Regions from separate parts of the Streptomyces sp. NPDC057963 genome, predicted to be linked through region 2. Evidence: riboswitches for the same ligand, from Rfam matches in the RefSeq annotation. Region 2 holds a riboswitch; the other holds the start of a gene.
What was found. Region 2 has a riboswitch for glycine ahead of gcvT (glycine cleavage system aminomethyltransferase GcvT). Riboswitches for the same ligand answer to the same signal wherever they lie in the genome.
Positions count from the first base shown of each region.

Region 1: another riboswitch for glycine. It lies ahead of gcvP (aminomethyl-transferring glycine dehydrogenase); the one in region 2 lies ahead of gcvT (glycine cleavage system aminomethyltransferase GcvT).

Region 1 covers NZ_JBHVPX010000022.1:8,468-12,061, reverse strand. The annotation lists gene gcvP (aminomethyl-transferring glycine dehydrogenase) at 1-1,240, opposite strand, end outside; glycine riboswitch at 1,435-1,531, opposite strand; gene ACFVT1_RS33415 (PRC-barrel domain-containing protein) at 1,645-2,013, shown strand; gene ACFVT1_RS33410 (DNA polymerase IV) at 1,938-3,398, opposite strand; gene ACFVT1_RS33405 (MerR family transcriptional regulator) at 3,456-3,594, opposite strand, start outside.
Region 2 covers NZ_JBHVPX010000014.1:8,683-12,276, forward strand. The annotation lists gene glyA (serine hydroxymethyltransferase) at 1-114, opposite strand, end outside; gene gcvH (glycine cleavage system protein GcvH) at 134-511, opposite strand; gene gcvT (glycine cleavage system aminomethyltransferase GcvT) at 604-1,731, opposite strand; glycine riboswitch at 1,873-1,970, opposite strand; gene ACFVT1_RS29025 (AAA family ATPase) at 2,130-2,828, shown strand; gene ACFVT1_RS29030 (enhanced serine sensitivity protein SseB) at 2,865-3,594, shown strand, end outside.

The DNA of each region.
Region 1 (3,594 bases), on a different contig from region 2:
CGCGGGCATCGGCGACGACGTCGGCGGCCTTCCCCGGAACGCGCACGGTGAGGGTGTCGAAGTAGGTACCGGTCACGACGTCGATGCCGGCGGCGCGCAGGCCCTCGGCCAGGATCGTCGCGTAGCGGTGGGTGCGCCGGGCGATCGTCCGCAGCCCGTCCGGACCGTGGTAGACGGCGTACATCCCGGCCATGACGGCGAGCAGCACCTGAGCGGTGCAGATGTTGCTGGTGGCCTTCTCCCGGCGAATGTGCTGCTCGCGGGTCTGCAGCGCCAGCCGGTAGGCCTTGTTGCCGTCCGCGTCGACGGAGACGCCGACGAGGCGGCCGGGCAGGCTGCGGGCGAACTTCTCGCGCACGGCCATGAAGCCGGCGTGCGGCCCGCCGAAGCCCATCGGCACACCGAAACGCTGCGTGGTGCCGACCGCGATGTCCGCGCCCAGGTCGCCCGGCGAGGTGAGCAGGGTCAGGGCCAGCAGATCGGCTGCGACCGTGACGATCGCGCCGAGCTCGTGGGCCTGCTCGACGACGGGCCGGATGTTCCGCACGGCCCCGGAGGCGCCCGGGTACTGCACCAGGACACCGAAGACACCGCGCTCGGCGATCTCTGCGGGAATGCCGTCGGAGAGGTCTGCGACGACGACCTCGACACCGGACGGCTCGGCACGGGTCTCGATGACGGCGATCGTCTGCGGCAGGGCGTCGGCGTCGACCAGGAAGACGCCGTTCTTCACCTTGCCGACTCGCCGCGAGAGCGCCATGGCCTCGGCGGCCGCGGTGCCCTCGTCGAGCAGGGAGGCACCGGAGGTGGGCAGCCCGGTCAGTTCGGCGACCATCGTCTGGAAGTTGAGCAGCGCCTCCAGACGGCCCTGCGAGATCTCCGGCTGGTACGGCGTGTAGGCCGTGTACCAGGCGGGGTTCTCCATGACGTTGCGGAGGATCACCGGCGGGGTGAAGGTGCCGTAGTAGCCGAGCCCGATCATCGGGGCCAGCACCTGGTTGCGGTCGGCCAGCGCACGCAGCTCGGCGAGGACCTCGGCCTCGGTGCGGGCGGCCGGCAGCCGGAGCGCCTCCGCGCTCTTGATGACATCGGGCACCGCGGCCGCGGTCAGCTCGTCCAGCGATCCGTAACCGACCTGGGCGAGCATCTTCGACTGCGCCTCGGCATCGGGACCGATGTGGCGCTGTTCGAATGGAATGCCCTGCTCCAGCTGGGAGAGCGGAGTGCGACGGGGGGTCATGGTGGAGGCCTCCTGGTCTGTCACGACCTGCGAGGGGCACCACGGCGCGGGTGCCCGAACGGCCTCCCCCTCTGTCATCTCAACCTGAGAGCTTCACCGGCGCGCCCTGCGGCGTACCGGCTTTCACCGTCGGTGAGGAGGGGAACCGTACCGGCACTCGGCCGCACGGAACCCGCCCTGCTTTCCAGAGTGACCTCGTCCGTGCGGTACGGGGGCCTGAGAGATTCCGGGGAGGATTTGCTCCTTCGGCGCCTCCGGATTGACTCCGGAGGACTCTCCCGCACGGGGTCAGCAGCCGTCACCAGCCTACCAGCGGGGTTCGTGGCGGAATTCTCGAGTGGCCAACCCCCCGGATCTGCACTTCTGTAGAGCTTGTGGAGTAGCCCCGACGAGTGGGAGGGACCGTGCAGACCGACATCGATCCGCGCAGCCTGATCGGCCGCAAGGCCTTCGACCGCAAGGGCACCAAGATCGGAACCGTGGACGAGGTGTACCTCGACGACGCGACCGGTGTGCCCGAGTGGGCGGCCGTACGCACCGGACTCTTCAGCCGGGACGCGTTCGTCCCCCTGGAACCCAGCGAGTTCGTGGAGGACTCGCTCCGCGTCCCCTTCGACCGCGCGCTGATCAAGGACGCACCCGACTTCGGCGTCGGCCGTCATCTCTCGCCGGAACAGGAGCTCCAGCTCTACCGGCACTACGGTCTGGACTCCTCTCCCGAGGAGACCGGCCCGGACAGGGACTTCGGCAGACTGGCCGGCCAGGACGAGTAGTCCACCGGATTCCGCACCAGCGGCAGCGGATCGGCCGGTTGCAGCTCCGCGTCGTCGATCCGGAACGTACGCACTCGGCCGGGCGCCGACTCGGGCTCCTCGAACCGCACCGTCACCCGGCCGACACCGCTGCCCTGCACCCAGCCGTGGCCGTAGACCTCATGACGCACGTCGTGTCCTGCGGGCCAGCGCCGCGCGGCCAGCTGTTCGGAGGTCTCCGGGGGCTCCTCCCGCGCACCGCCCGCCGGCTCGCCCCCTTCGTCACCCGCCTCCGCCGTCTCTTCGGCCGCTTCCCCGGTCGCGGCCCGCTCACCGGCGGCCTGCGCGAAGAGGTCCTCCTGCGTGTAGTCGGCGAGCCCCGTGACGCCCACACCCAGGAGCCGTACGCCCCCAGTGGTGTCCACAGCCTCCAGGAGCCGTGCGGCGGCCTCCCGGACCACGGTGGGGTCGTCCGTGGGGCCACGGAGCGTCTCGGACCTCGTCAGGGTGGAGAAGTCGTACCGGCGCACCTTGAGCACCACCGTCCGCCCGGACCGCCCCGCACCCCGCAGCCGCTGGACGCATCGGTCGGCCAGCCGCTCCACCTCCGTCCGGACCCGCACCCGGTCGTGCAGGTCCGCGTCGAAGGTGTCCTCGACCGACACCGATTTCGCGTCCCGCTCCGCGACCACGGGCCGGTCGTCGTGGCCGAGCGCCATACGGTGGAGAGAGCCGCCGTGCGCCTTTCCCAGCAGGCGTACGAGCTCTGCCTCCCCCGCCTCGGCCAGGTCGTCGACCGTCGTCATCCCGGCACGGCGCAGATGGTCCGCCGTCGCGGGCCCGACGCCGGGGAGGATCCGTACCGGCATCGGCGCGAGCAGCTCCCGCTCCGTGCCCGGTTCGATGAGCGCCAGCCCGTCCGGCTTCGCCTGCTCCGAGGCGATCTTGGCCAGCATCTTGGAGCCGGCCAGCCCGACCGAGCCGGTGAGCCCGGTGACCGCCTTGATGGCCGTACGCAGCTGCTCACCGATCTCCAGCGCGGAAGCCGTGTCGTCGGCCGCCCCTCCGGCTTCCAGGTCCACGAATGCCTCGTCCAGGCTGAGCGGCTCCACCAGCGGGGAGAGCCGCCCCAGGAGCTCCATCACCTGGTCGCTGACCGTCCGGTACAGCAGGAAGCGGGGCACCAGATAGGCCGCGTTGGGGGCGAGCCGCCGGGCCTGCGCCATGGGCATCGCCGAGTGGACCCCGAAGCGCCGTGCCTCGTACGACGCGGTGGCGACGACTCCGCGCGGCCCGAGCCCGCCCACCACGACCGGTTTTCCGCGCAGGCTGGGCTTCGCCGCCTGCTCGGCAGAGGCGTAGAAGGCATCCATGTCCAGATGCAGGATGGTGGGCGCTGCTCTCACATCAACCGATGCTCCCCCATGGCACTGACAATGGCCCCGCCCGGCTCGTCGTCCCGGTCAGCCGGCGCGGTTGCGCCGCCGCGCGAGCTCATCGGCGGGGTTGTTCCCGATCAGTGTCTCGCCGGTGTCCACGCGTTCACCGTGCAGCTGCGACAGCGCGACGTCGACGTCCTGCCACACCACGCCCACGGCGATG
Region 2 (3,594 bases):
GAAGTTCTCCGAGGCGATCATTTCGAGGGTGGACTGCTGGCGGTGGAGCTCGGCGTCGACAGCGGCGGCGACGTCCGGGTCCAGCTCGTGGAGGGATGAGTTGAGAAGCGACATCAGGTGGTCCCTTGGGGTCTCAGTTGCCGGAGAACTCGGTGTACTCGTCGGCGGAGAGCAGGTCCTTCGGCTCCTCCGCCATACGTACCTTGAACAGCCAGCCGCCCTCGAACGGAGCGGAGTTCACCAGCGACGGATCGTCCACGACGTCCTGGTTCGCGGCGGTGACCTCACCGGTCACCGGCGAGTACAGGTCGCTCACCGACTTGGTCGACTCCAGCTCGCCGCAGGTCTCGCCCGCGGTCACCGTGTCACCGACCTCGGGGAGCTGGGCGTAGACGACATCGCCGAGGGCGTTGGCCGCGTACTCGGTGATACCGATCGTGGCCACACCGTCCTCGACGGCCGACAGCCACTCGTGCTCCTTGCTGTAACGCAGCTGCTGGGGGTTGCTCATGACCTGAATTCTCCTGTACGCGGGGGAGTGCTGATGAACGGTGGTCTTACGGTGTGAGACGCGACTGCGTCACTTCTTCGGGAGCGCCGACGTCACTTCTGGCGCTTGTAGAACGGCAGCGCCACGACCTCGTACGGCTCGTGGCTGCCCCGGATGTCCACTCCGATGCCCGCGGTGCCGGGCGTGGCGTGCGCGGCGTCCACGTACGCGATGGCGATCGGCTTGCCCAGGGTCGGCGAGGGGGCGCCCGAGGTGACCTCGCCGACGACCTCGCTGCCGGTCCCGCCCGCGGCGACGACGGAGAAGCCGGCGCGGGGCACGCGGCGGCCCTCGGCGATCAGTCCGACCAGCTTGCGGGGCGGGGCGGTCGCGGCGCGCTCGGCGGCGGCCTCGAGCGCCTTGCGGCCGACGAAGTCGCCCTCCTTCTCGAACTTCACGACGCGGCCGAGGCCGGCGTCGAACGGGGTCAGCTCGGTGGTCAGCTCGTGCCCGTAGAGCGGCATGCCGGCCTCCAGGCGCAGCGTGTCGCGGCAGGAGAGCCCGCACGGGATCAGGCCGCGGGAGGCGCCCGCCTCGGTGAGGGCCTTCCACAGCTGCTCGGCGTGGACGGGGGCGACGAACAGCTCGAAGCCGTCCTCGCCGGTGTAGCCGGTGCGGGCGATCAGCGCGGGGACACCGGCGACCGTGCCGGGCAGGCCGGCGTAGTACTTCAGCCCGTCCAGGTCGGCGTCGGTGACGGCGGCCAGGATGGCGGGGGACTCGGGGCCCTGGACGGCGAGCAGCGCGTACGCGTCGCGGTCGTCGCGTACGGCGGCGTCGAAGCCGCCGGCCCGCGCGGTCAGCGCGTCCAGCACGATCTGGGCGTTGCCGGCGTTGGCGACGACCATGTACTCGTCGTCACCCAGCCGGTAGACGATCAGGTCGTCCAGGATGCCGCCGTCCTCGGCGCAGATCATCGTGTAGCGGGCGCGGCCCACGGCGACGGTGCCGATGTTGCCGACCAGCGCGTAGTTGAGGAAGGCCGCGGCCTCGGGGCCGGTGACGGTGATCTCGCCCATGTGCGACAGGTCGAAGAGGCCGGCCCTGGTGCGGACCGCGTTGTGCTCGTCGCGCTCGCTGCCGTACCGCAGGGGCATGTCCCAGCCCGCGAAGTCGGTCATGGTCGCGCCCAGCGAACGGTGCAGGGCATCGAGGGCGGTGAGACGGGGGGCGGTGCTCATGGATGTGGCTCCCAGGGCATGACGACGAGGACAGTCCCTCCCCATCTGTCATCGGAACCTGAGAGGTTCGCCGAGAGCCCCCTGGAGGGTTCGGCTTGCACCTTGGGTGGGGCCGCGGAGCGGCCCGCTTTTCAGATCTGCCTCATCCACGCGGTACGGGGCCTGAGAGATTCAAGGGAGGAACTTGCTCCTTCGGCGCCCGGCACAGGCAGTGACCGGAACTCTCCCGCGCGGATTCAAGCGGCCTTTATGCAGTTGGCCGGGTCATCATCGCACGCATCGCGCCGGAGTGGGGCCCCGGTCCCTCATGGGAATCAGCGGCGTGGACGGTTGTGCCGCATTACCTTTTCTTTACACTTCAGGGGCATGCGTGGGGTGACCCGACAGGGGGAGGGGCGATGACGTTGCAGCGGTACGCGACGACCGCGGGGGCCGCGCACGGCGCGATGCCCGCACAACCGGGGGCGCCGGCCGCCGACGCGCTCGGCCCGCCCGCGCCCGTGGTGCGGGACCTCCGGGACCGGGCCGGGCGCAGCCCGCGCGGCCTGCGCTTCGGGGCGGGCGACGTGGTGGTGGTCTCCGGGCTGCCCGGCAGCGGCAAATCGACGCTCATCCGGCGGGCGGTGACGACGGCCCGCGCCATCGACTCCCAGGACACCCGGGACCACTGGGCGCGGATCGTGCCCCGGTTACTCCCGTACGCCCTCTACCGCCCCCTCGTCCGCGCCGCCCACTACGGGGGGCTGTGGCGGGTGCTGCGCTCCGGCGAGTCCGTGGTCGTCCACGACTGCGGAACCCAGGCGTGGGTACGCGGCTGGCTGGCCCGCGCGGCGCGGCGCCGGGGCCGGGTGCTCCACCTCGTCCTGCTCGACGTCACACCGCAGACGGCGATGGAGGGCCAGCGCGAGCGCGGACGCGGCGTCTCCGGATACGCGTTCGCCCGGCACCGCAGGGCGGTGGGAAGGCTGCTCCGGGACGCCGAGACGGGCCTGCTGCCGCCGGGGTGCGCCTCGGCGGTGCTGCTGGACCGCGAGGCGGCGGCTCTGCTGACCCGGATCGGGTTCGCGGACCCGCGGGGCCCGGGAGCCGGACGTTAACCTTCTGCCGGAAGGCTCGGGCAAGAAGGGGAAGCAGTGGACATTCCGGCGCAGGGTCAGTCCCATCCGCAGGGCGGATGGCCCGCCAATGAGCTCGAAGAGGTGCTGATGGCCTCGGTGGGCAGCCCGGAGGCGGGCGGACGGCTCGTCGAGGTGCTCGGGCGCAGCCATGTCTGGGTGCCCCTGCCCAACGGCGGCGGACCCGATTCCCCCGACCTGGACCTGCCGACGCTGGAGATCGAGGGCGCCGCGTACGTTCCCGTGTTCAGCTCCGAACAGCAGTTCCGCAGCTGTGTCGGCGCCGCGATGTCGTTCACCGTCGCGCCCGCCCGCGAGTTCGCCCGCGGACTGCCCCCGCAGCTCGGTATGGCGGTGAACCCGGGCGGCGTCGTCGGGACGCCGCTGCCGCCGCCCGCCGTGGCCGAGCTCTGCCGCGGCGGACGCACCCCGCTGGACGGACCGGCCGGCGGAGGCAGGGTCCGGCTGTACGAGCCGGACTGGAAGGAGGAGCCCGTCGACTTCCTCGCCGCGGCGGCCGGCGAATTCGAGGTGAGCGGTGTCGTGCTCACCGCCCGCCGGACCCTGGCCAGCATCGAGGGCGGCGAGCCCGTCCTCTTCATCGGTGTCGAGCTCTCCACCTGGGAGGGCGCCGGGCGCGACGCCCCGATGGACGCCCTCGGCCGTGCGCTCGGCCGTGTCGAGGTGCCGTGGTCGGTCAGCCTGGTCCTGCTCGATGTGGCGCAGGACCCGGTCGCCGACTGGATGC